One region of the Streptomyces sp. LN549 genome, then DNA from elsewhere that is predicted to be linked to it. Evidence: riboswitches for the same ligand, from Rfam matches in the RefSeq annotation. Region 1 holds a riboswitch; each other region holds the start of a gene.
The links. Region 1 has a riboswitch for cyclic di-AMP ahead of SH922_RS36270 (peptidoglycan DD-metalloendopeptidase family protein). Riboswitches for the same ligand answer to the same signal wherever they lie in the genome.

Region 2: linked by a shared signal. The riboswitch ahead of SH922_RS24495 (NlpC/P60 family protein) and the one ahead of SH922_RS36270 (peptidoglycan DD-metalloendopeptidase family protein) in region 1 are both predicted to bind cyclic di-AMP.
Region 3: linked by a shared signal. The riboswitch ahead of SH922_RS30435 (M23 family metallopeptidase) and the one ahead of SH922_RS36270 (peptidoglycan DD-metalloendopeptidase family protein) in region 1 are both predicted to bind cyclic di-AMP.
Region 4: linked by a shared signal. The riboswitch ahead of SH922_RS20900 (M23 family metallopeptidase) and the one ahead of SH922_RS36270 (peptidoglycan DD-metalloendopeptidase family protein) in region 1 are both predicted to bind cyclic di-AMP.

What each region holds. Positions count from the first base shown of each region.
Region 1 covers NZ_JAZHRI010000002.1:8,156,536-8,164,245, forward strand. Annotated here, with positions in the region: gene hpnH (adenosyl-hopene transferase HpnH) at 1-45, shown strand, start outside; partial or broken gene dxs (1-deoxy-D-xylulose-5-phosphate synthase) at 257-2,231, shown strand; gene SH922_RS36250 (aspartate aminotransferase family protein) at 2,228-3,625, shown strand; gene SH922_RS36255 (helix-turn-helix domain-containing protein) at 3,725-4,333, shown strand; gene SH922_RS36260 (DUF6126 family protein) at 4,381-4,557, shown strand; gene SH922_RS36265 (tyrosine-protein phosphatase) at 4,645-5,457, opposite strand; cyclic di-AMP (ydaO/yuaA leader) riboswitch at 5,935-6,089, shown strand; gene SH922_RS36270 (peptidoglycan DD-metalloendopeptidase family protein) at 6,092-7,036, shown strand; gene SH922_RS36275 (SGNH/GDSL hydrolase family protein) at 7,220-7,710, shown strand, end outside.
Region 2 covers NZ_JAZHRI010000002.1:5,365,288-5,372,997, reverse strand. Annotated here, with positions in the region: gene pcrA (DNA helicase PcrA) at 47-2,485, opposite strand; cyclic di-AMP (ydaO/yuaA leader) riboswitch at 2,744-2,910, shown strand; gene SH922_RS24495 (NlpC/P60 family protein) at 2,909-4,084, shown strand; gene SH922_RS24490 (hypothetical protein) at 4,198-4,551, opposite strand; gene SH922_RS24485 (NlpC/P60 family protein) at 4,907-5,953, shown strand; gene SH922_RS24480 (GNAT family N-acetyltransferase) at 5,997-6,770, shown strand; gene SH922_RS24475 (LuxR C-terminal-related transcriptional regulator) at 6,790-7,494, opposite strand; gene SH922_RS24470 (PspC domain-containing protein) at 7,478-7,710, opposite strand, start outside.
Region 3 covers NZ_JAZHRI010000002.1:6,778,593-6,786,302, reverse strand. Annotated here, with positions in the region: gene SH922_RS30450 (GNAT family N-acetyltransferase) at 1-1,094, opposite strand, end outside; gene SH922_RS30445 (HPr family phosphocarrier protein) at 1,270-1,551, shown strand; gene SH922_RS30440 (GntR family transcriptional regulator) at 1,771-2,478, opposite strand; gene SH922_RS30435 (M23 family metallopeptidase) at 2,710-3,546, opposite strand; cyclic di-AMP (ydaO/yuaA leader) riboswitch at 3,560-3,727, opposite strand; gene SH922_RS30430 (M16 family metallopeptidase) at 3,944-5,326, opposite strand; gene SH922_RS30425 (M16 family metallopeptidase) at 5,353-6,726, opposite strand; gene SH922_RS30420 (DNA topoisomerase (ATP-hydrolyzing) subunit A) at 6,974-7,710, shown strand, end outside.
Region 4 covers NZ_JAZHRI010000002.1:4,631,279-4,638,988, forward strand. Annotated here, with positions in the region: gene SH922_RS20885 (hypothetical protein) at 1-164, opposite strand, end outside; tRNA gene SH922_RS20890 (tRNA-Met) at 616-689, shown strand; gene SH922_RS20895 (PP2C family protein-serine/threonine phosphatase) at 903-2,066, shown strand; cyclic di-AMP (ydaO/yuaA leader) riboswitch at 2,347-2,500, shown strand; gene SH922_RS20900 (M23 family metallopeptidase) at 2,512-3,681, shown strand; gene SH922_RS20905 (aldo/keto reductase) at 3,844-4,788, shown strand; gene SH922_RS20910 (PrsW family glutamic-type intramembrane protease) at 4,825-6,474, opposite strand; gene trmB (tRNA (guanosine(46)-N7)-methyltransferase TrmB) at 6,582-7,517, opposite strand; gene lhgO (L-2-hydroxyglutarate oxidase) at 7,510-7,710, opposite strand, start outside.

The DNA of each region.
Region 1 (7,710 bases):
GAATCCCTGCGTGCCGCACGGGAGACCATCGGCGGGAACCGGTGACGTGATGACCGCCGGAGAGCCAGTCGCACTGGGTCTCCCCGAGCCGCCGGCCCGGCCGCTCGCGATGCGCCGCCCCTCGCGGCGCATCCAGGCCGGGCCGGCGGCGGCCGGCGGGTGAAAGCCCGCCGAGCGCATGGACGACGTGGGCACACCACCGAGGGTCCCCACCGTCACCGTGAGCCGAAAACAGGACCAGAGAGGGGGCCCGGGCATGACGCTGCTGCAGTCCATCCGGGGGCCGCGCGATCTCAAGGCACTGAACGAACCGCAGCTCGGTGAACTCGCCGAGGACATCAGGAAGTTCCTCGTCCAGGCGGTGGCCAGGACCGGTGGCCACCTGGGCCCCAACCTCGGGGTGGTGGAGCTCTCCATCGCCCTGCACCGGGTCTTCGACTCGCCCGTGGACCGGATTCTGTGGGACACCGGCCATCAGAGCTACGTACACAAGCTCCTCACCGGGCGGCAGGACTTCTCCAAACTGCGCGGCAAGGGCGGCCTCTCCGGCTACCCCTCGCGTGCCGAGTCCGAGCACGACGTCATCGAGAACTCGCACGCCTCCACCGTCCTCGGCTGGGCCGACGGCCTCGCCAAGGCCGACGAGGTCCTCGGCCGCTCCGGCCATGTGGTCGCGGTCATCGGTGACGGAGCCCTCACCGGCGGCATGGCCTGGGAGGCGCTGAACAACATCGCCGCCGCCAAGGACCGCCCCCTGATCATCGTCGTCAACGACAACGAGCGCTCCTACGCCCCGACCATCGGCGGCCTCGCCAACCACCTCGCGACCCTGCGCACCACCGACGGCTACGAACGGTTCCTCTCCTGGGGCAAGGGCGTCCTGCAGCAGACACCCGTCATCGGGCAGTCGCTGTACGAGTCGCTGCACGGGGCCAAGAAGGGGTTCAAGGACACCTTCGCCCCGCAGGGCATGTTCGAGGACCTCGGGCTGAAGTACATCGGTCCGATCGACGGCCACGACACCGCCGCTGTCGAGTCCGCGCTCCACCGCGCGAAACGCTTCCACGGTCCTGTGCTCGTGCACTGCCTCACCGAGAAGGGGCGCGGCTGTCTTCCCGCGCTCCAGGACGAGGCGGACCGCTTCCACACCGTCGGCGCGATGGACCCGCTGACCTGTGCCCCGCTGGCTCCCGGCGGCCGGCCCGTCCTGGACGTCCGTGTTCGGGGACGAGATCGCCGCGATCGGCGCGGAGCGTCCGGATGTCGTGGCCATCACGGCGGCGATGCTGCACCCCGTCGGGCTGACGAAGTTCGCCGAGGCGTTTCCCGGCCGGGTCTGGGACGTGGGGATCGCCGAGCAGCATGCGACGGTCTCGGCGGCCGGACTGGCGACCGGCGGACTGCACCCGGTCGTCGCGGTTTACGCCACCTTCCTCAACCGGGCCTTCGATCAGTTGCTGATGGACGTCGCCCTGCACAGGTGCGGTGTGACGTTCGTCCTCGACCGGGCCGGGGTCACCGGACCCGACGGGGCCTCCCACAACGGCATGTGGGACATGTCGGTGCTGCAGGTCGTGCCGGGTCTGCGGATCGCGGCACCCCGCGATGCCGACCGGCTGCGGGCCGAACTGCGCGAGGCCGTCGACGTCGACGACGCACCGACCCTGATCCGGTTCCCGAAGGAGTCGGTGGGGGAGCCGGTCCCGGCGATCGGCACGATCGGCGGCATGGACGTCCTGCACCGCGCCGAGGACGCCGATGTGCTGCTGGTCGCGGTCGGCGTGATGGCCCCCGTCTGCTTGCAGGCCGCCGATCTGCTGACGGGTGGCCGGATCCGCTGCACCGTGGTCGACCCCCGCTGGGTCAAGCCGGTCGACGAGCAGCTTGCGCCGCTCGCCGCGAAACACCGGTTCGTCGCCGTGGTCGAGGACAACAGCCGGGCCGGAGGTGTCGGCTCGGCCGTAGGACAGGCACTGCGGGATGCCGGGGTCGACGTACCACTGCGGACGTTCGGCATTCCCGACCAGTTCCTCGCCCACGGTAAACGGGCCGAGGTTCTGGCGGACATCGGGCTCACACCGGTCGAGATCGCGGGCCGGATCAGCGCCGCGCTGGCCGTCCGGGACGCGGACGCGGGTACGGGGCACAACGTCCACGTCCGGAACGCGGACGCGGGCACGGGCATCGGGCACAACGTCCCGGGCAACGGGCACAAGGAGAGCGGGGCATGAAGGAAGACGGGCCCAAGGGCTTCGACCTGGCGCGGCTCCTCGCCGAGCGCGGCGCCGAACGCTACGAGCTGCACACGAACTACCTCAACCACCAGCTCCCGCGCATGCTGCACACCATCGGCTTCGACAAGGTCTACGAACGGGCCGAGGGCGCGCACTTCTGGGATGCGGAAGGCAACGACTACCTGGACATGCTCGCCGGTTTCGGTGTGATGGGGCTCGGCCGGCACCACCCCGTCGTACGCAAGGCGCTGCACGACGTCCTGGACGCCTCGCTCGCCGATCTCACCCGGTTCGACTGCCAGCCGCTGCCCGGCCTGCTGGCCGAGAAGCTGCTCACCCACAGTCCGCACCTGGACCGGGTGTTCTTCGGGAACAGCGGTACGGAGGCCGTGGAGACGGCCCTCAAATTCGCCCGGTACGCCACCGGGAAGCCGAGGATCCTGTACTGCACGCACGCCTTCCACGGGCTGACCACCGGCTCGCTCTCGGTCAACGGCGAAGCCGGCTTCCGGGACGGCTTCGCCCCGCTGCTGCCCGACACCGCCATCGCACTCGGCGACCTCGACGCCCTGCGTCGTGAGCTCAAGCGCGGCGATGTGGCCGGACTCGTCGTCGAACCGATCCAGGGCAAGGGTGTGCATGCCTCGCCGCCCGGCTTCCTCCGGGAGGCCCAGGAGCTGCTGCACAAGCACAAGGCCCTGCTCATCGCTGACGAGGTGCAGACCGGCCTGGGCCGGACCGGTGACTTCTACGCGTACCAGCACGAGGAAGGCGTGGAACCCGACCTGGTCTGCGTCGCCAAGGCACTCTCCGGCGGCTATGTGCCCGTCGGGGCAACCCTGGGCAAGGACTGGATCTTCAAACGGGTCTACTCCTCGATGGACCGGGTTCTGGTCCACTCCGCGAGCTTCGGCTCCAATGCCCAGGCGATGGCGGCCGGACTCGCGGTCCTCGCGGTGATGGAGGACGAGGAGACGGTGGCGCACGCGCGCCGCACCGGTGACCTGCTGCGCGAACGACTGGCCGCGCTGGTCGGCCGGTACGAGCTGCTGCACGAGGTGCGCGGGCGCGGGCTGATGATCGGCATCGAGTTCGGCCGGCCGAGCTCGCTCAAGCTGCGCAGCCGCTGGACCATGCTGCAGGCGGCCCGCAAGGGGCTTTTCGCACAGATGGTCGTCGTGCCGCTGCTCCAGAAGCACCGGATCCTGACCCAGGTCTCCGGGGACCACCTCGAAGTGATCAAGCTGATTCCGCCGCTGGTGATCGACGACGCGGACGTGGACCGTTTCGTGAGCGCCTTCACGGCCGTGATGGACGACGCGCACAGCGGTGGCGGGCTGATGTGGGACTTCGGGCGGACCCTGGTGAAGCAGGCCGTCGCCAACCGCTGATCAGCGGCGGATCCGGCGGCCGGGGAGAGGGGGCGGACGGCTTTTTGCCTCGGAGGCAAGAAATTTGCCTCCGAGGAAAGTTCCTGGCCCAATGGAAGCATGAATCCTCCAGAAGGAGGGGTGGCCGACGAGCTGCCCGGGGTCGCGCCACGTCTGCGCGATCTGCGCCGCAGTCGTGGTCTCACCCTGGAGACGGCCGCCCAACGGGCCGGGCTCTCGCCCGCCCACCTGTCCCGGCTCGAAACGGGCCGGCGCCAGCCCTCGCTGCCCATGCTGCTCGGACTTGCCAGGATCTACGGTACGACGGTCTCCGAGCTGCTCGGCGAGATCCCCCCGGAACGTGACGCGATCGTCCGCGGCGGCAGGTTCGAGGGGGCCGAGGCCGACGGCTGGATGTACCAGCAGGCCGGCGGCCCCGGCCGGGCGATGCAGGCACTGCGTGTCCGGGTCCCGCACGGCGCCCAGGGTGACCTGGTGCGCGTCCATCCCGGCGAGGAGTGGCTGTACGTCCTGACCGGGCATCTCAGGGTGACCCTCGGCGAAACGGTCCACGACCTCGCCCCGGGTGACAGCGCGCACTTCGACTCGCTCACCCCGCACCGGATCGCGGCCGTGGACCGCGACGGTGCCGAGCTGCTGTTCGTCCACACCCTGCTGCAGAGCCCCGCCGCCGAGCTGTGTCTCGGCAGCGGGATCCACCGTCGCTGAGGCGCCGCCCCCGCCACCGGCACGCCGATGGCCAGAGAGGACTTGTCATGTCCGATTCCGAGAACTTCGACCCGCTCGGCCCGGGCCGGCCCAAGAACTACGACCCGCAGGAGAAGAAGATGCCTCGCGGGCTCGTCATCAGGCTCTTCGCCTACCTGGTGGCCGGGCACATCATCGCGGGCTTCCTCTACCTGCTGTTCGCCGTGGGGATGCACAACCAGTAGCAGCGGGGGGATGCACAACCAGTAGCAGTGGGGCGCCACCGGCAGTCTCGGGGGTCACGACCGGCAGCGGCGGGTGCCCCCGGCCGGTCAGACCTCGTCGAGCAGGCGCTCGCGCAGCCGCTCGCGTGTCTGCGGGGTGATCTTCAGGCCGTCGGCGAGGTACCGGTCGGTGCTGCCCCAGGTCTCGTCGATGGTGTTGAAGGCCGCCGCGAGGTAGTCGGGGTGGGCGCCGAAGAGCGGATTGAGCAGCTCCATCACCTCGGCGGACATTCCGGCGGCGGAGGTGTCGCTGCGACGGACCTTGTAGCGGCGGTGCGCGTCGTTGGACTTGAGGTAGTCGGCCTCGATGGCGTCGCGTTCGACGCCGACAGCGAGCAGGGACACCGCGATCGAGAGACCCGCACGGTCCTTGCCTGCGGCGCAGTGCATCAGCGCCGGCACGCTGTCCTCGGCGAGGGCGTGCAGCACCCGGCTGTGCTCGGCCGTGCGGTCCAGGATGATGCGGCGGTACGAGGCGATCATCCGGTGGGACCCCTTGCCGTCGGCCAGGATCGATCGCAGCTCGTCGATGTTGCCGTCGCGCACCATCCGCCAGAACTCCGCGCCGTCCGCCGGGTCGGTGAGCGGGATGCTCACATTGCGCACACCCGGCAGCTCCACGTCCAGGCCGTCCAGCTTGTGGTCGGCGCCGTTGCGGAAGTCGAAGACGGTGTGCAGGCCGAGACCGGAAAGGAACGTGGCGTCCTCGGCCGTCGCGTGTGCCAGGTGACCACTGCGGTAGAGCCGCCCGTACCGCACCCGGCGGCCGTCCGAGGTGGGCAGCCCGCCCACGTCACGGAAGTTGCGGACACCCGCCAGCTCGGGCTCCGTCGACGGGGTCTGCGGCAGCTGCTGCGTCACGGTCACTCCTGGAGGCTCTGCCGCCGGCGCGTGTCGCCTGCGGGTCCACTCTCGTGACGATACGACATTGATTCCTTGGGCAATCATCTTGGTCGCGCCCCTGTTTTCGGGGCTGCGGGACCGTCCACGTGCCCGGCGGCGAGGGGCCGAGACACGCGGCGCACCGGTCGGGGCGTGACGGATGAGCGCAGCATGTCCGTATTGGGGCTTTTGGTGGAACATGCCCTGCTTGCGCGGGAGATGGTTGCCCTCTCGTGAGCGGGATCATATCCGTGACGGTGTGTGGCTGTGCGGCCGTGGGGTATTCCGGACGCCGCGCGGAAAGCCAAGATCCGTAATCCACGGAGTGTGACCGGAATTCCGTGCCGAATTCCCGGAGCGGAATCCGAAGTGGAACCCGTGGCTTGTTTCTGTCGTCCCGGCTCGCTTACGTTCGCTGTCAATCCGGACGGACCGCCTAATCCTGCCGCCGCCCGGAATTCGCACCCACTCACCGCGTGGCAGGAGCGGGGGAACCAGGTAAGCCGCCGACCGGGAAACCGGCCGGCTCGGGGTGAAGTCGCGCCAGCCGCGACCGGACATCTCCAGTCCGAACCCGACAGCTCACCTCGTAGGCGCCGGAGAGGAAACCTTCATGCCCATATCGGGTAAGCACCGCCGTCCCAAGTCCAGCACCATCGCGCGTGGCGTCGTCGCCGCGAGCGCCGGTGGAGCCGTCATCGCGCTTCCGCTGCTCGGCGCCACCGGTGCCCACGCCGCGGAGCAGGCCGTTCCCGCCACCTCGAAGTCGGCCGCCGCGCACGCCACCCCGGCCACGCCGGTCGCGAAGAAGCAGGCCGGCACCACGTCCTACTCCGTGGTCTCCGGCGACTACCTGTCGAAGATCGCTGCCGAGCACAAGCTCAAGGGCGGCTGGGAGAAGCTGTACCAGGACAACCGCAAGGTCGTCGGCGACAACCCGAGCCTGATCTTCCCGGGCATGAAGCTGACCCTCGGCGGCAAGTCCACGAGCCAGGCCACCACCACCTCCACGGGCTCCACCACCCCGTCGAAGGCCGCGCCCAAGGCTCCGGTCAAGACCGTGACGAAGGCCTCCACCGCCTCCAACGTCTCCTCCTCCTCCGACGCCTCGTCGTCCGAGGAGACCTCGGCCCCGGCCGCCCAGAGCAACGACTCCGGTTACGTCCACCCGGTTCCGGGCAACCACACCACCGCCTACCGCGCCTCCGGTGCCAACTGGTCCAGCGGCAGCCACACCGGCATCGACTTCCCCGTCTCCACCGGCACGAGCGTGAAGGCGATCACCTCCGGCACCGTCGTCACCGCCGGCTGGGGCGGCGCGTACGGCAACGAGGTCGTCATCAAGCACGCCGACGGCCACTACTCGCAGTACGGCCACATGTCCTCGCTCTCCGTCTCGGCGGGCCAGACCGTGACCGCGGGCCAGCAGGTCGGCCTGTCCGGCGCCACCGGCAACGCCACCGGCCCGCACCTCCACTTCGAGGTCCGCACGGGCCCCGCGTACGGCTCGGACATCGACCCGATCGCGTACCTGGCGTCGCACGGGATCAACGTCTGATCCGGGCAACACCGGTCCGGTGAACCGGACCTGAGCAGTGCAGAGAGGGACGGTGTGCGGCGGCGCACCGTCCCTCTGCTTATTCCCCCTTTACCAAAAACTGACCGGGTGGTCTATATCACCACCCGTCAACCCCGTATTACGGTCGCGTAGGTCACATTCGGCGGTGCAGGATATGCCCTTGTGGCAGACGATTCGAACAACATCCAGCAGGGCGTCATCAACCGACAGGGCGCCATCGGGTCGTACGCGGCGATTGGCGACAGCTTCACCGAGGGAGTCGGTGACCCCGGCCCGGACGGAACCTTCGTCGGCTGGGCGGACCGGTTCGCGGTACTCCTCGCGGACCAGCTCCCGGACCCCGACGCGGCGGCGGGCAGCGCAGGATCCGCGCACGGGAACTTCAGGTACGCCAATCTCGCCGTACGAGGACGCCTCCTCGACCAGATCGTCGAGGAGCAGGTGCCGCGCGCCAGGGAACTCGCCCCCGATCTGGTGAGCTTCTGCGCAGGCGGCAACGACATCATCCGGCCGGGCACCGACCCCGACGACGTGGCCGAGCGCTTCGAGCGCGCGGTCGCCGACCTGACCCGGTCGGTCGGCACCGTCATGGTCACCACCGGCTTCGACACCCGCAACGTGCCCGTGCTGCGCCATCTGCGCGGCAAGATCGC
Region 2 (7,710 bases), 2.8 Mb from region 1:
GCCGGGCCCGCCCTTCGGGCGGACGGCGCTACTTTCGAAACACGCCCTAGAGCTTCTCGACCGGTGCGTATCGCAGCAGCAGCTTCTTCGGCCGTTCGTCCCCGAAGTCGACCGTGGCCTTCGCCTGGTCCCCGATGCCTTCGACCGCCGTCACCGTGCCCAGACCGAACTGGTCGTGGGTGACCCGGTCGCCGGCCACCAGCGTGATCGTCGGCTTGTCCGAGGTCCGCCGGGTCGCGAAGCCCGAGGGGCCGGAGCGCGAGCGGGACGCGGAGAGCGACGAGGTGATGCCCGCCGTCGGTCCCGCCGGGGCCGCCATCGGGCCCTTGCGCTTCCACTCCAGGTGCTGGTCCGGGATCTCCTCCAGGAACCGCGACGGCGGGTTGTACGAGGGCTGGCCCCATGCGCTGCGCATCGCCGCCCGGGTGAGATAGAGCCGCTCGCGGGCGCGCGTGATGCCGACATAGGCGAGCCGGCGCTCCTCCTCCAGCTCCTTGACCTGTCCCAGCGCGCGCATGTGCGGGAAGACGCCGTCCTCCATGCCGGTCAGGAAGACCACGGGGAATTCGAGGCCCTTGGCGGTGTGCAGCGTCATCAGCGTGACGACACCGGAGCCGTCCTCGTCCTCGTCGGGGATCTGGTCGGCGTCCGCGACGAGCGCGACCTTCTCCAAGAACTCGGCGAGCGTGCCCGTGCCCTCCTCCTCCGCCCGCTCCTGCTCGAACTCGAGCGCCACGGAGGCGAGTTCCTGAAGGTTCTCGATCCGGGTCTCGTCCTGCGGGTCGGTGGACGCCTGGAGTTCGGCGAGATAGCCGGTCCGCTCCATGACGGCCTCCAGCACGACGGCCGGTCCGGCGCCGGACTCCACGATCGTGCGGAGCTCCTCCATCAGCGTGTTGAACCGCTTCACCGCGTTCGACGAGCGGGCAGCCATGCCGTACGCCTCGTCGACACGGCGCAGCGCCTGCGGGAAGGAGATCTTCTCGCGCATCGACAGGGCGTCGATCATCGCCTCGGCCCGGTCGCCGATGCCGCGCTTGGGCACGTTCAGGATGCGCCGCAGCGGGACGGTGTCCTCGGGGTTGGAGAGGACCCGGAGGTAGGCCAGGACGTCCCTGACCTCCTTGCGCTCGTAGAAGCGCACGCCGCCGACGACCTTGTAGGGCAGACCGACGCGGATGAAGATCTCTTCGAAGACTCGGGACTGGGCGTTCGTACGGTAGAAGACGGCGACGTCGCCCGCCTTCGCGTCCCCGGCGTCCGTGAGCCGGTCGATCTCGTCCGCGACGAACTGCGCCTCGTCGTGCTCGGTGTCCGCGACGTATCCGGTGATCCGGGCGCCGGTGCCGGCGTTGGTCCAGAGGTTCTTCGGGCGACGGCTCTCGTTGCGCTCGATGACGGCGTTGGCCGCGGACAGGATCGTCTGCGTGGAGCGGTAGTTCTGCTCCAGCATGATCGTCGTCGCGTCCGGGTAGTCCTCCTCGAACTGGAGGATGTTGCGGATGGTCGCGCCACGGAAGGCGTAGATCGACTGGTCCGCGTCACCCACGACGCACAGCTCTGCGGGGGCGTCCTCGGGACCGGCCGGGCCGACCAGCTCCCGCACGAGGGTGTACTGGGCGTGGTTGGTGTCCTGGTACTCGTCGACCATGACGTGCCGGAAGCGGCGGCGGTAGTGCTCGGCGACGTCGGGGAACGCCTGGAGCAGGTGCACCGTCGTCATGATGATGTCGTCGAAGTCCAGGGCGTTGGCCTCGCGCAGCCGGGACTGGTACAGCGCGTAGGCATGGGCGAGGGTCTTCTCGAAGCCGTCCGTGGCCTGACCGGCGAAGGTCTCCTCGTCGATCAGCTCGTTCTTCAGGTTGGAGACCTTCGCCGTGAACGACTTCGGCGGGAAGCGCTTAGGGTCGAGGTCGAGATCGCGGCATACCAGGGCCATGAGGCGCTTGGAGTCGGCGGCGTCGTAGATCGAGAACGACGAGGTGAAGCCGAGCCGCTTCGACTCGCGGCGCAGGATCCGTACGCACGCGCTGTGGAAGGTCATGACCCACATGGCGTTGGCCCGCGGCCCGACGAGCTGCTCGACGCGCTCCTTCATCTCGCCCGCGGCCTTGTTGGTGAAGGTGATCGCCAGGATCTGGCCCGGGTGCACCCCGCGCTCGGCCAGCAGGTGGGCGATGCGGTGGGTCAGCACCCGGGTCTTGCCCGAACCGGCACCGGCGACGATGAGCAGCGGGGACCCGGCGTGCACGACGGCTGCGCGCTGCTCGGTGTTCAGCCCGTCGAGCAGCGCGGCGGCATCGACGACCGGGCGGTGGGCCCCGTCGCGGTAGTACGCGTCGCGGGGCGGCGGGGGCCCGTCGAAAACGCCCGCGAAGAGGTCCTCCGGCACCGCTTCGGGTGCGGAGTCCTCGGGGGGCGGCGGGGGCCCTTCCTCCGTGTGCTGGAGGCCGGCCAGGAAACTGTCGTCAAAGAGGCTGCTCATCGCTGTCCGAGTCTAGGGCGCCGCACTGACACTCCGGGCCCGAGTGACCAACCACGCACTCACGACCGGACACACAGAGCGAGCGGCGGACCGCACGGCGTGGGGGAATTCCAGGTCCACCGGGCCCACAGCACCCCGATCCGTCGAGGTCACGAAAATGTATCGGGCATATCGAACATCAACCTTCACAGCGGCACCATGAGTTGGCTAGCGTGCTCGTTCGGGCGGCCCGTACCCCCAGAGGCGATCCACGCCGACCGGGCGTCCACGCCGAATCCGGGCTGCCCGCATCAGGAGTCCGGAACCGGGGACCCACACGCATCACCGGGGTGAATCGGTCCGAATCCCCCACCAGGACCGTAGGGCAGCCTTCCGTTCCGCCCGAACCCGACAGCTAACCCGGTAGGCGGTCCACGGAAGGAGATGCCGGCCTTGGCGTCGCATCGCAAACCGCGCACCCTGGTGCGCAACACCGGCCCCGCCGTCGGGCTCACGACCGCCGCGCTGGCGTCGGTGACTCTGCTGTCCACGCAGAGCGCACTGGCCGCCCCGGCCCCCAAGCCCAGCATCGAGGACGTGCAGAAGAAGGTCGACGACCTCTACCGCCAGGCGGGCACCGCGACCCAGCAGTACAACCAGGCGAAGGAGGCGACGACCAAGCAGCGCTCCAAGGTGGACACCCTGCTGGACGACGTCGCCCGGCGCACCGAGAAGCTGAACGAGGCCCGCAGGACACTCGGCACCTATGCCGCCGCCCAGTACCGCGGCGGCGCCCTCGCCCCGACCGCCACCTTCTTCCTGGCCGACGACCCGCAGTCGTTCTTCGACCAGACCCATCTCATGGACCGGATGACCGAGCGCCAGACGCTGGCCGTTTCGGACTTCCGTACGCAGCAGGCGAAGGCGTCCAAGCAGCGGGCCGAGGCCGTGGCGAGCCTGGAGACGCTCACCGAGTCGCAGGCGACGCTGCGCACCAGCAAGCAGAACGTCCAGACGAAGCTGTCCGAGGCCCGCAGCCTGCTGTCGAAGCTGACCGCCGAGGAGAAGGCGCGTCTGGCGGAGCTGGAGCGCAAGAAGGAGGCGGAGGCCAAGCGCAAGGCTGCGGAACTGGCGAAGAAGCAGGCCGCCGCGAAGGCCGAGGCTGCCCGCAAGGCCGAGGAGGCCGCCAAGGAGGCGGACACCGGAAGCGGTACGGACACCGGAAGCGGGACCGGCACCGGCACCGGCACGGGTTCCGGGACCGACGCCTCGACCAAGGCCGAGAAGGTCATGGCGTTCGCCAGGGCGCAGCTCGGCAAGCCGTACGTCTGGGGGGCCACCGGCCCGGCCTCGTACGACTGCTCGGGGCTCACCCAGGCGGCCTGGAAGGCGGCCGGCGTCGACATTCCGCGGACCACCTGGGACCAGGTGAACGTCGGCACCCGGATCGCCACGGCGGACCTGCAGCCCGGGGACCTGGTCTTCTTCTACGACGACATCAGCCACGTCGGCATCTACAAGGGCGACGGCATGATGATCCACGCGCCGAAGCCGGGGGCGAACGTGCGCGAGGAGTCGATCTTCTACATGCCGATCTACGGAAGCGTGCGACCGGGCTAGACGGGCTTCCAGACCCAAGCCCGGGTCCGAGCCCAAGCCCAGGTCATGAGAACGCCGCTGTCCGGACCCCATGGGGTTCGGACAGCGGCGTTCTCATGCGCCGGTGACACGGCTCAGGTCCAGAGCGTGGCGATGAAGATGTTGACGATCGTGAGTCCGCCGACCGCGGCGAAGAGGCCCTTGTCGACCTTCTCCTCGTCGCGCTTGACGTAGACGAGCCCGAGGATCACGACCAGGATCAGCAGCTTGATGCCGATCTTGACGTTGTTCACCGGGTGGTCGTCGGCCTGGTCGAGCCCGACCAGTGCGATTCCGGTGACCAGCATGGTCAGCGCGCCGTGCAGCATGGCCGGGACGAACCGTGCCGTGCCCGCACCCATCGCCTTCATCTGGGTGAGGAAACCGCCCAGCAGAGAGGCGATGCCGATGATGTGCAGGGCGACGAAGACATCGATGAGTACACGCATGGTTCCGCAGCCTAGCCCCGGCCATATCAGCACTCCGCAGCCCGGTCGACCTAAGTGACCACTTGACCGCGAGATGCACCAATTGCCTGACTCTGGTGCAATTTTTCCGATCATCCGGCGACAACGCAACGCCAAGTTAAGACAATAGGCGTCATTACAACTCTTTCCCGTGTCCCGGGTTTAGCGTCCCTGTCCAGGTGGCCGGCACACCGCCGATCCGCACCCGGACGGCGTTCCCGGTCACCCCGCCGAGGTTCGGCGGCGGGCCGCTCCCCCTGTTGGCGGCCCGCCGCCGGACCGGGCGGGCCCGTCGGTAGACCCCGGCGGGCCGTCGAAAGGAAGGACGCCCGCCCTCGTGGCAGCGCACCGGAAACCCAAGCAGCGCCCGTACACCGGCTCTGCTGCCCGCACCGCAGCGACGCTCGCCTTCGCCGGGGCCGCGACCGCCGCCGCGTTGCCGGGATCCGCGCACGCCGATCCGGCGCCGACCCCCGCCCAGGTGAAGGCCGAGGTGGACCGGCTGTACCGGGAGGCGGAGGTCGCCACCGAGCAGTACAACGGCGCGAAGGAGAAGGCCGCCGCCACCGCCAAGTCCGTGGACGCCCTGCGCGACGAGGCCGCCCGCAGGACCGACCGGCTCAACGCCGCACGCGACGCGCTGGGTTCGTACGCCGCCGCGCAGTACCGCTCCGGGGGCATCGACCCCGCCGTGCAGCTGGCGCTCTCCTCGGACCCCGACCAGTACCTCCAGCGCGCCTCGTACGTGGACCGGGCCGGCGAGCGGCGCGCCACCGAGGTCCGCGCCGTGCAGCGCCGCGTCGCGGACGTGGCCCAGGTCCGTGCCGAGGCCGCCGGTCAGCTGACCGAGCTCGCCGCCCGCCAGGCCGCCCTGAAGGAGCACAAGGCGACGGTCCGCACCAAACTCGCCGAGGCCCGACAGCTGCTCGCCCGCCTCTCCCCCGCCGAGCGCGCCTCCTACGACGCCTCCGAGGGCGGCCGCGGCGGCGCCCACGCCGACCGCAGCGCCCCGCGCGGCTCGGCCCAGGCGCCCAACGCCCGCGCCGCCGAAGCGGTCGCCTTCGCCTACACCGCCCTGGGCAAGCCCTACGTCTGGGGCGCCACCGGGCCCTCCTCGTTCGACTGCTCCGGCCTCACCCAGGCCGCCTACCGCTCCGCCGGCCTCTCGCTCCCCCGGACCACGTACACCCAGATCAACGCGGGCCGGCGCGTCGCACGCTCCGAACTCGCCCCCGGGGACCTGGTGTTCTTCTACTCGGGCATCAGCCACGTCGGCCTCTACGTCGGCAACGGCCAGATGATCCACGCCCCGCGCCCGGGAGCCCCGGTCCGCGTCGCACCGATCGACCAAATGCCTTTCGCGGGAGCGACCCGGGTGGCATAGGCTCCCGGCCGACGAACCGGAACGGCCTGAAGGAAACTCGCACATGCCCATGGACGTCGACGTCCAGACCCATGCCCGTACGCTCACGCTCCGCTCCCCGGACCACGTCCGGGTCGGCCCGTTCGTGATCCGCTACAACCCGAACTGGTCCCTGAAGTACGCCAATTACGCGATTCCCGACCAGGGCGCCGAGCCGACGCCCGCCGAACTCGACGCCCTGATCGCGGCCTTCCGCGAACGGGACCGGATGCCGCGCCTGGAGTTCCTGCCCACCTGGGCACCTGCGGTCGAACCCGCACTGCTGGCCGCCGGGTTCACCGCGGAGAACCGCGCCCCGCTCCTGGCCTGCGCCCCCGGCGGTCTGCTGCCGCCGAAGCCGGTGGACGGCCTGGTGATGGCGGAGCCCGCCACGGACGCGGAGTTCGAGGCCGCAGCCCTGGTCCAGCACCTGGGCTACGGCGGGACGGGTGAGCCCGAGGCCGGTACGGCCCAGTGGCTGCGCACCGCCGCCGCGGACGGCGGGGTCGCCGCCCTCGCGACCGTCGGGGGCACCCCGGCGGGCGCGGGCGGCTGCTCGGTCCCGGTCGACGGTCTCAGCGAGCTGGCGGGTCTCGCGGTCGCGGCGGACTTCCGCCGCCGAGGCATCGGGGCCGCGCTCTCCGTCCATCTGACGGAGACCGCGTTCGCGCGGGGCTGCCGGGTGGTCTGGCTGGAGCCGGGCGACGCCGATGTGGAGCGGATCTACGCCGCCATCGGCTACCGCCGGATCGGCGAGAAGCTGAACATCTCGCTCGACCCCGAACGCGAGGGCGTCTGACCGGCCGTCCGCGTCCGGCTCAGACCAGCCGTCGCGCCGTCGCCCAGCGGGTCAGCTCGTGCCGGTTGGAGAGCTGGAGCTTGCGCAGCACCGCCGAGACGTGCGACTCGACCGTCTTCACCGAGATGAACAGCTGCTTGGCGATCTCCTTGTACGCGTATCCGCGGGCGATCAGCCGCAGCACCTCGCGCTCGCGCTGGGTCAGCCGGTCGAGATCCTCGTCGACCGGCGGGGCGTCCGTCGAGGCGAAGGCGTCGAGGACGAAGCCGGCCAGCCGGGGCGAGAACACCGCGTCGCCGTCCTGGACCCGGAAGACCGAGTCGACGAGGTCGTCGCCGGTGATGGTCTTGGTGACATAGCCGCGGGCGCCGCCGCGGATGACGCCGATCACGTCCTCGGCGGCGTCCGAGACGGACAGCGCCAGGAAGCGCACCGGGTTCTCGACCGCGCCCATGAAGGGGGCGCAGCGGCGCAGCACCTCGACGCCGCCGCCCCCCGGGAGGTGGACGTCGAGGAGGACGACCTCGGGGCGGGTCGCCGTGATGACGGTGACCGCCTGGTCGACGTCGGCGGCCTCGCCGACGACCTCGACACCGGTCTCCTCGGTGCGGCCGATCTCGGCCTGTACTCCGGTGCGGAACATCCGGTGGTCGTCGACGAGCACGACTCGTACCCGGCGCTCCGGGCCCTCGTGGCCCCCGGTCGCCTCAGTGGTCCCGTTCATCGCTCGTCCTCTCCATCTCCAGCTCGACTTCCGTGCCCCCGCCGGGCACCGAACGCAGCCGTGCGGTACCGCCGTTGCGCTGCATCCGGCCGATGATTGATTCTCGTACGCCCATTCTGTCCCCCGGTACGGAATCCAGGTCGAATCCCGGACCCCGGTCGCGCACCGAGACGAAGACCGTGCGGCCCTCGACCTCCGCGTAGACCTGGACGGCGC
Region 3 (7,710 bases), 1.4 Mb from region 1:
CCGGAGGCGGGCCGTTCGGGTGCGAGGGAGGCGTTGAGCCGGACGGCCTCGGAGTTGTTGATGATGCCGAAGGCGTTCGGGCCAATGATCCGCATGCCGTACGAGCGGGCCTGGCGCACCAGTTCGCGCTGGCGTTCGCGGCCTTCGGCGCCCCACTCCGCGTATCCGGCGGACAGGACGACGAGCCCCTGGACGCCGTGTTCCCCGCAGTCCGCGACGGCCTCCGGCACCCGGCCGGCGGGGACGGCGACGACGGCGAGGTCGACCGGTTCCCCGATCTCTCCGAGGGAGCGGTGGGCGGGCACGCCGTCGATCGTGGTCTGGTCGGCGGCGAACGCGCTGTTCACGGCGTAGGTGCGGCCGGTGAAGCCGGCGCCCAGAAGGTTGCGCAGGACCGTACGGCCCACGCCGCCGGGGGTGCGGCCCGCGCCGATGACGGCGACGGAGCCGGGGGCGAGCAGCCGCTGCACGGAGCGGGCCTCCGCCCGGTGTTCCCGGGCGCGCTGGACGGCCATCGACTCGGCGGTCGGTTCCAGGTCCAGGGTGAGGTGGACGGAGCCGTCCTCGAAGCTGCGCTGCTGGGTGTACCCGGCATCCCGGAACACCTTGATCATTTTGTTGTTGGCGGGCAGCACCTCGGCGGCGAAGCGGCGGATGCCGCGTTCGCGGGCGACGGCCGCGATGTGTTCGAGCAGGGCCGAGGCGACTCCGCGGCCCTGATGCGCGTCCTGGACGAGGAAGGCGACCTCGGCCTCGTCGGCCGGGGCCGAGGCGGGCCTGCCCTGCTCGTTGATCCGGTCGTAGCGAACGGTGGCGATGAACTCGCCGCCCACCGTGACGGCCAGTCCCACCCGGTCGACGTAGTCGTGATGGGTGAAGCGGTGGACGTCCTTGGCGGAGAGCCGGGGGTAGGGAGCGAAGAAGCGGTAGTACTTCGACTCGTCGGAGACCTGCTCGTAGAAGCTGACCAGGCGGTCGGCATCGTCCGTGGTGATGGGCCTGATGCGTGCGGTGCCGCCGTCGCGGAGCACCACGTCCGCCTCCCAGTGATCGGGATAGGCGTGATGCGGACTCTGCTCCGGAGAGGGCTGCATGGGCAAAGCCTACGGCTCCGTCAGCGGTCGCGTGGGGGCCGGGGCCGGGGCAGTCTGAGGGTTGGCCGGGCGACGGTCGGCGTGGGCCGGGAACGGCCCGCGCGGGTCGGCCGGAGCATCGCGCACTGCATGAGAGACTGGTCTAGACAACCATTGATTCGTGAAGGGCAGAACCATGGCTGAGCGCCGCGTCAACGTCGGTTGGGCCGAGGGCCTGCACGCCCGCCCCGCTTCCATCTTCGTCCGTGCCGCCACGGCTTCCGGCATCCCCGTGACCATCGCCAAGGCCGACGGCAACCCGGTGAACGCGGCCTCCATGCTCGCCGTGCTCGGGCTCGGCGCGCAGGGCGGCGAGGAGATCGTCCTCGCGTCCGAGGCCGACAACGCCGAAGCCGCCCTGGACCGTCTGTCCAAGCTGGTCGCCGAGGGGCTCGACGAGCTTCCGGAGACCGTCTGATCCCGCCGGGTCACGACAGCAGGTATTCCTGCGAGAGAGCCGCTGCACCCTAAACCGGGAGCCGCGGCTCTTTCGTTTGCGCGAAGGGCCTTCACCCAACAACGTGAACGGCCCTCACCCGACAAAGGAACGCGCCCGGAAATCGGCTGCGCCGACGGTGCTTCGGGCAGCAGAAAGAAAGCCCTGCGGAATGCCTATTCTTTGTATACGGCGCAATTGTTAATGCCGGCCGCTCGGTGTGTTTACGGCATGTTGCGAGGTCCTCACCCGGGCGGGGCGGGCCACGGCGGCATCCGGCCGGCCGGGGCGGCGCAGCCGGTACGCGGCGGTGGCCCGCTCGGCATGCTGGGTGGCCAGGGACCTCGCCCTCTCCGCGTCACCACGCGCCACGGCGTCCACGATCGCTCCGTGCTCGGCCCACGAATCGGACGGACGGGCCGGGTGCTCGACCACGTACATCCAGGCGGTCTTGTGGCGGAGCTGGGTGAGCATCGCGATCAGGCCGGGGCTGCCGGAGGCCTGCGCGAGTGTCTCGTGGAACCAGCCGCCCAGGGAGCGCAGATCGTCGCCCTCCCCTCTGCGGGCACGCTCCTGGCCGAGCCTGACCAGGCCGCGCAGCACTCTGAGGTGCGCGTCCGTGCGGCGGTGAGCGGCTCGGGCCGCACCGAGCGGCTCCAGGAGCATCCGGACCTCCAGGAGGTCGGCGGCCTCCTGCTCGGTGGGCTCGGCGACGCAGGCTCCGGCGTGCCTGCGAGTGACCACGAACCCCTCGGACTCCAGGGTGCGCAGCGCCTCCCGCACCGGGACGCGGGAGACCCCGTAACGGCGCGCGAGCACCTCCTCGGTGAGTCGGCTGCCGCGCTCGAAGACACCCGAGACGATGTCTTCACGGATTGCCGTGCATACCGAATGCGCCGGAATGCGCATGTCCGAACCTCCGCCTTAATCCCCGCGAAACACGGCCGATCGACGCCTGTCCTGCGACTCTATTGCAATGCGGTCGCATTTCCGACGGCGGGTGGAAATTCATGAATATCTTTTGGTCACCGGCCGTTCGGGAACGACCGGTGCGGACCCGGCGCGGACTTGGTGCCGCATGGCGGCACGGCGAAGGCCCCGGCGTGGTGCCGGGGCCTTCGCCGGGTGTCTGGGGGTTGGTCAGACGGTGACGCCGTGGGCGCGCAGGTAGGCGACCGGGTCCACGTCGGAGCCGTACGAGGGTGTGGTCCGGGCCTCGAAGTGGAGGTGCGGGCCGGTCGAGTTCCCGGTGGAGCCGGAGAGGCCGATCTGCTGTCCGGCGCCGACGCTCTGGCCGACGGACACGCCGATCGAGGAGAGGTGGCCGTACTGGGTGTACGTGCCGTCCGTCATCCGCAGCACGATGTTGTTGCCGTACGCGCCGCCCCAGCCGGCCTCGACGACCGTGCCGGCGCCGACGGCGACGACGGAGCTGCCGGACGCGGCGTGGAAGTCGATGCCGGAGTGGCTGCCGGAGGACCAGAGCGAGCCGCTGGACTTGTAGCCGGTGCTCACGTACGAACCGGCGACGGGGAGCTGGAAGGAGCCGAGCCGGGTGCGCTCGGCGGAACGGGCGGCGCGGGCGGCGCTCTCGCGGGCCTCCTCGGCGCGGGCGGCGGCCTTCGCCTTCGCGGCCGCCTTGGCCTTCGCCTTCGCCTTGAGCTCCGCCTTCTTCTTCGCCTCGGCCTTCTTCTTGGCCGCCTCGGCCTTGGCCTTCTGCTCCGCGACGTCGGCCTGGTGCCGCTGCGCGTCCGCCTGTGCGCCGATCCGGTCGGCGAGGACGTTCTCGATGGCGATGACCTGGGTGAGGCCGGTCTCGCTGACGGCGGGGGTCTCGGTGCCCGCGGCGAGGGCCGGGGAGGCCAGTCCGCCGATGACGCCGGTGGTGGCCAGAGTCGCGATGCCGACGGCCTTCGCGCCGCTGCGCGTCAGACGGCCCGGGGCACGGTGCTTCCCGGTGGCACGGGTGAACGCCATGAAGTGGCTGGTCCTTTCCTTCCTTCTCGCCTACCGGGTTAGCTGACGGGTTCGGAGCAGGAAGGTCTCCTACGGATCCCCCGGCCTCGCACGAGGCGCGGGCGTCCGATTCACCCCAGGGACTGCGTGGGTCCCCGGCTCCCCAGGCTCGCGCCTGACGGGGACTCGGCGATGACTGCCCGGTACGTCGCGGATGCGGCATACGAGTGACGGACAGCGGAGCCGACGCTAAACGGGGGCACTTCCCTGCACCAAACGGACAGGCCGTTTTGTAGCACATCCCACAGGGCAGACAGGCAACCTCCCCCATAAAGCGGACAAAACGGAAGGTCCTGGCGGAGACGTCTCCGCCAGGACCTTCCGTTTGCCCCGATATCGAGTGAAGTAGCGGGTCGGCTCAGCCGGCCACGACCGATACCTCACCGATGCCGAGCGCCCTGACCGGGTCGGCGATCTGCGCCGCGTCACCGACCAGGACCGTGACCAGCCGGTCCTGCGGGAAGGCGTTGACCACGGCCGCGGTCGCCTCGACCGTGCCGGTCTCCGCGAGGCGTGCGTACAGGTGCGCCTGGTAGTCGTCCGGAAGATGCTGCTCGACCTGGTCGGCGAGCGTGCCCGCGACCGAGGCGGCCGTCTCGAACTTGAGCGGGGCGACACCCACGAGGTTCTGCACGGCCGTCTCGCGCTCGGCGTCCGTCAGTCCTTCGGCCGCCAGGGTCCGCAGGACCTTCCACAGGTCGTCCAGCGCCGGGCCGGTGGACTCCGTGTCCACCGAACCGCTGATGGCGAGCATCGCGGCACCCGTGGCCCCGGAGGCGGAGTCCGGGGCCGAGGAGCGCAGCACCTGGGCGAAGGCCCGCACGCCGTAGGTGTAGCCCTTCTCCTCGCGCAGCACCCGGTCGAGCCGGGAGGTGAGAGTGCCGCCCAGGCAGTACGTGCCGAGCACCTGCGCCGGCCAGACGCTGTCGTGCCTGTCGGCGCCGATGCGGCCGATCAGCAGCTGCGTCTGCACCGCGCCGGGGCGGTCCACGATCACCACACGGCCCGCGTCGTCGGCGGTGATCGGCGGGACGGGGCGGGGCTCTGCGGTGTTGCCCGACCAGTCGCCGACAGTGTCGGCGAGCAGGGCGTCCAGGTCGATGCCCGTGAGGTCGCCGACGACCACGGCGGTCGCGGTCGACGGGCGGACATGGGCGTCGTAGAAGGCGCGCACGGCCGCGGAGTCGATCCGGGCCACGGTCTCCTCGGTGCCCTGGCGGGGGCGCGACATGCGGGCCGTGGCCGGGAAGAGCTCCTTCGAGAGCTGCTTGGCGGCACGCCGGGCCGGGTTGGCCTGCTCGTGCGGAATCTCGTCCAGCCGGTTGCCCACCAGCCGCTCGATCTCGCTGTCGGCGAAGGCCGGCGCCCGCAGCGCCTCGGAGACCAGGCCGAGCGCCTTGGCCAGCCGGGAGGCCGGAACCTCCAGGGAGACCCGGACACCGGGGTGATCGGCGTGGGCGTCCAGCGTGGCGCCGCACCGTTCCAGCTCGGCGGCGAACTCCTCGGCGCTGTGCTTGTCGGTGCCCTCGGACAGGGCGCGCGACATGATCGTGGCGACCCCGTCCAGGCCCTCGGGCTCGGCGTCCAGCGGGGCGTGGAGGAAGATCTCGACTGCCACGACCTGCTGGCCGGGGCGGTGGCAGCGCAGCACGGTGAGCCCGTTGGGCAGGGAGCCGCGCTCGGGCGCGGGGAAGGCCCAGGGCCTGGCCACGCCGGGGACGGGCTGCGGGTGGTACTCCATCGAAACTCCAGTCGCGGCAGCGTCGGTCACTTGTCCGCTCCTTCGTGCGCGTCGGTGTCGGTGTCGGCGGCATCTGCCTCTTCGGCGGCCTCGGCGGGCTCGACCGGCTCGTAGACCAGCACCGCCCTGTTGTCGGGCCGCAGCTGGGCCCTGGCGGCAGCCTTGACCTCCTCCGCGGTGACATCGAGCACCCGGTGCACGGCGGTAAGGGCGAGCTGCGGGTCACCGAACAGCACGGCGAACCGGCACAGTTCATCGGCACGGCCCGCGACCGTACCGAGACGATCCAGCCACTCGCGCTCCAACTGGGCCTGAGCGCGCTCCATTTCCTCAGGCGTGGGGCCTTCCTCGGCGAACCGGGCCAGCTCCTCGTCGACCGCGGTCTCGATCTGCGCCACCTCGACACCACCGGACGTCTTGACGTCCAGCCAGCCGAGCGAGGGCGCACCCGCGAGCCGCAGCAGCCCGAATCCGGCCGCGACGGCCGTCCGGTCGCGGCGGACCAGGCGGTTGTGCAGCCGGGACGACTCGCCGCCGCCCAGCACCGTCAGAGCGAGGTCCGCGGCGTCGCACTCGCGGGTGCCGTCGTGCGGCAGCCGGTAGGCGGCCATCAGCGCACGCGCCGGGACCTCCTCGCGGATCTCCTCGCGCAGCTGACCGCCGATGACCTCGGGAAGCGCGCCGTCGCGCGGCGCCTGCTTGCCGTCGTGCGAGGGGATGGTGCCGAAGTACTTCTCGATCCAGGCGAGCGTCTGCTCGGGGTCGATGTCGCCGACGACGGAGAGCACTGCGTTGTTCGGCGCGTAGTACGTACGGAAGAAGGTCTGCGCGTCTTCCAGCGTCGCGGCATCCAGGTCGGCCATGGAACCGATCGGGGTGTGGTGGTACGGGTGGCCCTCGGGGTAGGCGAGCGCGGTCAGTTTCTCGAACGCGGTGCCGTACGGAACGTTGTCGTAGCGCTGGCGGCGCTCGTTCTTGACGACGTCGCGCTGGTTCTCCATGGACTCCTCGTCGAGCGCGGCGAGCAGCGAGCCCATCCGGTCGGCCTCGAGCCACAGAGCCAGCTCCAGCTGGTGCGTCGGCATCGTCTCGAAGTAGTTGGTCCGCTCGAAGCTGGTGGTCCCGTTGAGGGAGCCGCCGGCGCCCTGTACCAGCTCGAAGTGTCCGTTCCCCTTGACCTGGCCGGAGCCCTGGAACATCAGGTGCTCGAAGAGGTGAGCCAGACCGGTGCGTCCCTTGACCTCGTGGCGCGAACCGACGTCGTACCAGAGGCACACCGCGGCGACCGGGGTCAGATGGTCCTCGGAGAGCACCACGCGCAGGCCGTTGGCCAGACGGTGCTCGGTCGCTGTCAAGCCGCCGGAGCCGGCCTGGGCTGTGGCCGTGTGACCCATGGGCATGTACGTCCCTTCGATCGCGATACTGGATTTGGTGCGAGACCTGCCACTGTAAGCAAGCGCACCGACACCTGGCGAAGTTCCCGTGCCGCGAAAGTTCGCGGAAAAGAGCGTCCCGACCGCTTCGGGACGGGTGGAGAACGGCCTTTGGGACGGGTCGAGGTCCGGGTTGTCAGTGGGGCGGTCCACAATGGTGCGCGTCAGAACCTGAGGTTGCCCGAACAGAATCCGTGAAGGAGTCGCAGCAGCGATGGCCCGCCGCAGCACGAAGACCCCGCCGCCGGTCGACTTCGAGGAGAAGATCCTCGACATCGACGTCGTCGACGAAATGCAGGGCTCCTTCCTCGAGTACGCGTACTCGGTGATCTACTCACGGGCCCTGCCTGACGCCCGTGACGGCCTGAAGCCGGTGCACCGCCGCATCGTCTACCAGATGAACGAGATGGGCCTGCGCCCGGAACGCGGCTTCGTGAAGTGCGCCCGTGTGGTCGGCGAGGTCATGGGTAAGTTGCACCCGCACGGAGACGCGTCGATCTACGACGCGCTGGTGCGGATGGCGCAGCCGTTCTCCATGCGGCTCCCCCTCGTCGACGGGCACGGGAACTTCGGCTCGCTCGGCAACGACGACCCGCCGGCCGCCATGCGGTACACCGAATGCCGGATGGCCGACGCGACGTCGTTGATGACGGAGTCGATCGACGAGGAAACCGTCTCCTTCCAGTCGAACTACGACGGCCAGGAGCAGGAACCGGTCGTCCTCCCGGCCGCCTATCCGAACCTCCTGGTCAACGGCACGACCGGGATCGCGGTCGGCATGGCGACCAACATGCCGCCGCACAACCTGGGCGAGGTCATCGCCGCCGCCCGCCATCTCATCAAGCATCCGGGTGCGGACCTGGAGACCCTGATGCGGTTCGTCCCCGGTCCCGACCTGCCGACCGGCGGCCGGATCGTGGGCCTGGGCGGCATCAAGGACGCCTACACGGC
Region 4 (7,710 bases), 3.5 Mb from region 1:
TCGCTGTCCGGGAGGCCGACGGCGGCGTAGTTCACCAGCGCGCTCATCACCGCCCCCATCAGGCCGCCGATGAGGCCGCTGATGACGGCGCCGCGCACGGGTGAGGACGGGGCGGCCGTGGCGGTCGGGGCAGGGGCGGGAGCGGGGGTGAGCGGTGCGGTCATCGTCGGGGCCCTCCAGACAGGCTGCGATGGGAGTCCGGGAGCGGCTTGACGGGCGCGGCGACATGCGCGCTCGGGGCCTGCTCGCACGGGCAGCCCACCGGTCCGGGGGATGCAGCAGTTACCTTGCGGCAGAACACGTGTTCCGTGCAACACCTTCTCGTTTCCGACACTTTGACGGCATGGTGAAGATCGCCCGCGGAAGTGGAGCGGTTGCCGCCGCCAAGGGGGCAGTGAGGGTGGTTTGTTCAGGTTTGGCGGTGCCGATCGGCTGTCCCTGCAATGTGGTTGGGGAGGGCTGGCCGTCGCTGTCGGCGGAGGGCCGTGACGGGCAGGTGCGCGGGCACCGTCCGGTCGCTGCGGGATCGGCGGCCCGGACCGGGTGCCGACTGAGGGGTGTGGACGCCGAGTGGTCATGAGCGTCTCGAACATGCCGTAGAGTTGTGTTTACCGACGCGGGGTGGAGCAGCTCGGTAGCTCGCTGGGCTCATAACCCAGAGGTCGCAGGTTCAAATCCTGTCCCCGCTACTGAAGAATCAGGCCCGGCATGCATACAGCGTGCCGGGCCTGATTCGTTTGTACGCCGTCGGCCCGCCGGGTCGCCGGCCGGCGCGGGCCGTATGCCGCGTACGTACCCCCATTGGCCGACGAGGAGTCGCCCCGCGACCCTGCTCCGGGAAGCCTGGGGGTGGTGCGCGGTACCGTCCGCGGCCGTGGGCGCACCGGGCAGGAGACCAGCAGGTGGGGAAGCGGGAGAAGCGGCGGAAGAGGCGCGCAGGTGGGGTGCGGACCCGCCGTTTCGTCCGGGCTCTGCCTGCGCTGATGATCGTCGGGGGCGTGCTGTTCGACGTCCTCACCCCGCCCGCCTTCACGGCCATCCCGTTGTTCGCGGCGGCGCCGCTGATCGCCGCACCGTTCTTCTCGCTGGCCAGTACCGTCCGCACCGGCGTCGCCGCGCTGCTGGCGGTCGCCGGGGTGCGGATCTACAGCGGCACCCTGATCCAGGTCGTGCCCTCCATCGAACTGCTCACCGTCCTCACCGTCTCCGTCCTCGCTGTCGTGATCAACGGGGTCGTGCGGCGCAGCAACGAGCAGCTGGCTTCCGCCCGGGTCATCGCGGAGACCGCCATGCGGGCGGTGCTGCCGACGCCGTCCGACCGGATCGGCGGGCTGCATGTCGCCGCGCGGTACGAGGCGGCGCAGGCGGACGAGTTCGTCGGCGGCGACCTGTTCTCGGTCACGGACACCCCGCAGGGGGTGCGGCTGGTGGTCGGGGACGTGCGCGGCAAGGGACTGGACGCCGTGGAGGCGGTGGCGGTGATCATCGGGGCGTTCCGGGAGGCGGCCGAGCAGGAGGAGTCGCTCGAGGGCGTGGCGCAGCGGCTGGAGCGTGCGCTGGCGCGCGAGGCGAGCACCCGCGGCGGCCTTGATGCGGTCGAGGGGTTCGTCACCGCCGTGCTGGCGGAGATCCCGCCGGGTGCGTCCGTGGTGCGGATCGTCAACCGCGGCCACCCCGAGCCGCTGCTGCTGCACACGGACGGGGCGCTGGAGGTGCTCGGGCCTTCGGTGCCGGCGCTGCCGCTGGGGATGGACCTGGGGGTGTGGCCGGACCGGGCCGACGAGTGGGAACTGCCCGCCGGGGCGACGCTCCTTCTCTATACGGACGGCCTCTCCGAGGCCCGTGACGCCGAAGGGGTCTTCTACGCCCCCGCCGAGCGGCTGAGGGGGCGGATCTTCCCGGGGCCCGAGGAGCTGCTGTCCGCGCTGACCGATGACGTGCGGCTGCACACGGGCGGTGAGTCGACGGACGACATGGCGCTGCTCGCGGTCGGCCGGCCGGCCGAGGGCCAGCCCGACCGGCGCAGGACCGTGAAGATCGTCGGCCTGGGGGACGGTGGCGGATGAGCCCGAGCCTGAGCCCAGGGCCGGGTGCGGTGGGAGCGGTTTGGCTGCGATGCCACCGTCCGTAACCGAAGGGCATCCCTCCGCATAACATTTGACGCAACGTCAGAAAGCGGGTAGTGGCTGAAGGGTGATCAACTCGTCCGTTTCCACCCGGTTGTGTCCCGTAAAGTCCAGGCCAAAGACCTGAACGATCAGTGGGAACGGCTTGGAATCGGACCCCGGTGTCTATTAACGTTCGATAACGCAGCGCGGTTGTCCCAGCCGCCGTCAGTGGCGGCACCGTGCGCGAGCGCCGAATTCCGCAAGGGAACCGGGGAACCACCTACATGGGGTGAATCGGGCATCTCTGTCTTGTGACGAGACGGAGGAACCCGTAGGAGACCTTCCTGCTCCGAACCCGTCAGCTAACCCGGTAGGCGAGAAGGAAGGAAAGGAGTGCGCCCCCGTGGCGTCCAACAAGCCTGCCCCCGAAGCTCCCTCCCGGTTCGTGTCCGAGTACGGCGATGACTTCGCGACCCGGCCCGGCACCGTTGTCGGTGCGGAGCACGGGGCCGCCTACGCGACCGATCACGGGACCGATCGGGGCAGCGGCTTCGGAATCGACTTCCGCGCCGACGACTCCGGGCCCGACAGGGCCTGGGAGGAATGGAATCCCACCGAGGACTCCGTCCGTCCCGTGCGCGGCAAGCACCGCGTCGCCAAGCAGCGCAACGGTCTGGCCCGTAGCTCCACCGTCCTCGGCGTCGGCGTCATCGCGGCCGTCGGTGCGGGTGGCATGGCCACCGCCCAGAGCAAGCCGCCGGTCTCCATCTCTCTTCCCGATTCCATCTCGGACAATCTCCCCGACGCCAAGTCCCTCCCGGGCGTCGGCGCACTGTTCTCGGGTGAATCCGAGTCCGCGGCGGAGAAGGCCGTGGCCGAGACCGCTTCCGCCCCGCTGACGACCGCCGGCATCACCACCGCCGAGGCCGAGCAGGGCACCACCGACGCGGGTGAGGCCCTGCGCGCCCGCATCCTCCAGCAGGCAGAGCAGCAGCAGGACGCCGCCGACGCCGAGGTCAAGGCCGCAGCCGAGAAGGCCGCAGCCGAGAAGGCCGCCGCGGAGGCGAAGAAGCAGCAGGACGCCGCCGAGGCCAAGATCGCCGCAGAGAAGAAGAAGGCGGCGGAGGAGGCGGCGAAGAAGGCGGAAGCCCTGCGGCTCGCCAAGCTCGCCGCCAGTTACGCCATCCCCACCTCCTCGTACACGATCACCTCGACCTTCGGCGAGGCCGGATCGATGTGGTCCTCCGGCTACCACACGGGCCTCGACTTCGCGGCGCCCACCGGTACGCCGATCAAGGCGATCCACAGCGGCACGATCAAGTCGGCCGGCTACTCCGGCTCCTACGGCTACCGCACGGTCCTGGAGCTGGAGGACGGCACGGAGCTGTGGTTCTGCCACCAGTCCTCGATGGATGTCAGCATCGGCCAGAAGGTCACGACCGGCGACACCATCGGACGCGTCGGCGCCACCGGCAACGTGACCGGCCCGCACCTCCACCTGGAGGTCCACACCCCGGACGGCACCGGCATAGACCCGATGCCCTGGCTGCAGGCCCGGGGCCTGACGGTCTGAGACCGTTCCTCCACGCCGGCTCCCCGGCCCGTGAAACCCCGGCAGCCCTGACGCTCACCCCCCGACGTCAGGGCTGCCGGTCTGTCTCCGTCCGCTCGCTGCACCGGATCAAGATGCACAGGCCACGGAATAGCGGAGCCCGCGGAAGTGGTTGTTCCACCCATGACTTCTCTTCGCAAGCTCGGCTCCTCCAGTCTCCAGGTCTTCCCGCTCGCCCTCGGGGGCAACGTCTTCGGCTGGACCGCCGACGAGGCGCAGTCCTTCGCCGTTCTCGACGCGTACGCGGCGGCCGGCGGCAACTTCGTCGACACCGCCGACGCCTACTCGGCCTGGGTCCCCGGCAACGAGGGCGGCGAGTCGGAAACCCTCATCGGCAAGTGGCTCGCCGCACGCGGCAACCGTTCGGACGTCGTCGTGGCCACCAAGGTCGGCGCCCACCCCGCCTACAAGGGGCTCTCCGCCACCACCATCAAGGCCGCTGCCGAGGAGTCGCTGCGCCGGCTGGGCACCGACCACATCGACCTCTACTACACGCACTTCGACGACGAGACGGTCCCGGTCGAGGAGATCATCACCGCCCTCGACCAGCTGGTGAAGGACGGCAAGGTCCGCGAGATCGCCGCGTCCAACATCAGCCCCCAGCGGCTGCGTGCCTCGCTGGACTTCTCGGAGCGCGAGGGGCTCGCCCGCTACGTGGCCCTGCAGCCCCACTACAACCTCGTCTCCCGGGACACGTACGAGGGCGAGCTCCAGGACACCGCCGCCGGTGCCGGGCTCGCGGCCGTCCCGTACTTCGCCCTCGCCTCCGGGTTCCTCACCGGCAAGTACCGTCCGGGCACGGCCGTGGAGAGCGCCCGCGCCGGGAGCGCGGCCACGCACCTGGAGTCGGAGCGCGGCCGGAAGGTGCTCGCCGCGCTCGACAAGGTGGCCCAGGAGCGGGACGCCGAGATCGCGACCGTGGCGCTGGCGTGGCTGGCCGCCCGGCCGACCGTCGCCGCACCGATCGCCTCGGCCCGTACCGTCGAGCAGCTTCCCGCGCTGGTGGCCGTCGCCGGACTGCAGCTGACGGACCAGGAGCTGGCGGACCTCACCGAGGCTTCCGCCTGAGGCCTGTCCGACCCTGATCCGCCGGCCCGGCCGCCCCTAACCCTGTTGTCCGTACCGCGGCTGGTCGTACGGAGGGTCGGTGCGCGGAGGGTTCGTGTACGTCGGTGCGCTGTAGGGCTGCCCGGCGTACGGGTATGCGGGGTGCGGATACGGGGCGTGACCGCCGTGGGGCGGGTACACCCCGTAGCCCGGGCCCGGGACCTGCCCCTGGGCCTGTCCTTGGTACGGCCGGCGCACCGGAGGCACGAACCGGGAGCGCAGACGGCCCGTGGCCTGTGCCGCGTACACGAGGGCGGGGCCTGCGGTCTCCCTGCGCTGCCACAGGTGGTGCAGCAACTCCCGCTCGCGTTCGGCGAAGTCCGGGCCCGCCGTGCCACGGCGGGCCTGTCGGCGCAGAAAGGCCAGCGAGGTCGCGAACGACTCGTACTCGGCGACCGTGCGGGCCGCCGCCCTGCCCTGGGCCTTCACCTCTTTCCGCTCCATCCGCGCCGCGGCGGGTATGCGGGCGTGCGCGGGGTGATGGGCGTGCGCGGGAGCGTATGCCGGGTGGAACGCGTGGCTGTGGGGCCTGCCGTACGGGCCGCCGGCCGCCGTTGCCGCCGCCGTGCGTTGGCGGGCGACACCCCTGGCCATGCCGCGGGCCCGCATCGAGGAGAGGGCGAGGGGTTCGGCCGGGGACAGCCAGCCGGCCGCGGCGTACGCCGGCAGCTCGACGCCGAGGGTGCGCAGCTCGCGCAGTCGGGCCCAGATCGCCAGCCAGGTCACCAGCCCGAAGACCGGGACCATGAACGCCCCGTACACGGCGTAGAAGCCGTACGGGCCGAATGCGGACGACCCGTTCCACAGGGCGTGCATGCCCATCGCGAGGAGCAGGCCCAGCAGCGGGAGCGCGATGCGCCGGACGCGCTGATGGCGCGCACTGCTTGCGGCGATCCCGAAACCGACACCGGTCAGAACGGTGAAGAGCGGATGGGCGAACGGGGACATCACCGCACGCATGAAGAAGGTCGCCGCGGTCACGGAGGCGAACCCCGAGCCCATCATCTGGTCCTCACCGAAGGCGTTGCCCAGATAGAGGATGTTCTCGGTGAAGGCGAAACCTGTCGCGGTGAAGCCGGCGACGACCACGCCGTCGACGATCCCGCCGAAGTCCCGTCGCCGGAAGAGGAAGAGCAGCAGGACGGCCGCCGCTTTGGCGCTCTCCTCCACGACGGGCGCTATGACCGTGGCGCCCAGCGTGTCCGCGCTGCCCGGGTCGGCCGTGGCGGTGGCGATCCACCGCGTCGCGAAGGAATTCGCGATGATCGCGACCAGGGCCGCAGCGCAGGCACCCCAGGCGAAGGCGAACAGCATGTTGCGCCACGGGCCCGGTTCGACCCGGTCCAGCCAGCGGAACGCCGTCATCAACACCGGAACGGGCAATACGGCCAGGCCCAGACCGACGAGGAACCCCTGCGTCCCCGTCTGGTCACGGACCAGGGCGAGGATCACCAGCCCGCAGAGCGCCAGCACGGAGAAGACGGCGACGACACGGAGCGTCCTGCTCCGCCACAGCATGCCGACGCGGCGCGGGCGGTAGCGCCACTGACCCCGGTCCGGCGCGGCAGCCAGGATCTCGCCGACGCGATGCTCCTCGAGCACCGGGACGGCCGGCTGTGACTGTCGCTGAACAGACCCGTCGGACACCCCACGACCCTAACGAGCGGGACTGACAACGGCCATGGCGCCTGGTCGGCTCCCGGTGCGGTGGCAGGCGCCCGCCGGCTGATCAGCGGCAGAAGCCCCTCGGCCGGTCAGCGGCGGGCGAACAGCAGGTCGTGCACCACGTGGCCCTTGTCCAGGCCCTGTCCCTCGAACCGGGTCAGCGGCCGGAAGGCGGGCCGTGGTGCGTAGCCGCCGTCCGCCGCCGTGTTCTCGAAGCGGGGGTGCGCGGTCAGCACCTCCAGCATCTGCTCGGCGTACGGCTCCCAGTCGGTCGCGCAGTGCAGGACCGCTCCGGGCTTCAGCCGCTGCGCCGCCAGGTCGAGGAACTCCGGCTGGATCAGCCGGCGCTTGTGGTGGCGCGACTTGGGCCACGGGTCGGGGAAGTACACCCGCAGCCCGTCCAGCGCGTCCGGCTCCAGCATCTCGCGCAGCAGGATGATCGCGTCACCGTTGGCGACCCGGATGTTGGACATGCCGTTCCGGTCCGCGAGACCGAGCAGGTTGCCCTGGCCGGGGGTGTGCACGTCGACGGCGAGAATGCCGGTCCCCGGGTCGTCGGCGGCCATCTGCGCGGTGGCCTCGCCCATGCCGAAGCCGATCTCCAGGACCACCGGGAGCCCGTCGAACAGCTCCGGCAGATCCAGGACGCGCAGCCCGTCGATGTCCAGGCCCCACTTCGGCCAGAGCCGCTCCAGGGCGTCCTGCTGGCCGGGTGTGACCCGGCTGCGGCGCGGCTGGAAACTGCGGATCCGGCGCTCGTGGTGCGAACCGGCCGGATCGGCCGCGGGGCCGCCGGGGAAGCGGGGCTCCTGGCGCAGCCTGCGCGCGCGGTCCAGGGCCGCGGCGCGCAGATCGTCCGGGATGCCGGCGGTCGCGGGCGCGGCGCCGCCCGGACCGGTGGCGGCCGTGCCGTCCGTCCCGGTGGCGGGCGGATCGGTGGGGAGCGCACCGGAGGGGAGCGTGCTGTCCGTCTCGGCGGCGGCGTCGCCGGGCGTCGCGGGGGAGGGGTTCAAGGGCTCAGACACAATGCCCTGATTCTACGGTGGGCGGCTTCCACCCCGTCCCCTGTGCCCGGAGCAGCGCCCTGCGTGCCACCTCCCGCCCGATGGGCAGCGCGGCCGTGGCGGCAGGCGACGGGGCGTTCAGCACGTGGACGGTGTGCGGGGCCTCGCGGATCAGGAAGTCGTCCACCAGAGTGCCGTCCCGCAGCACCGCCTG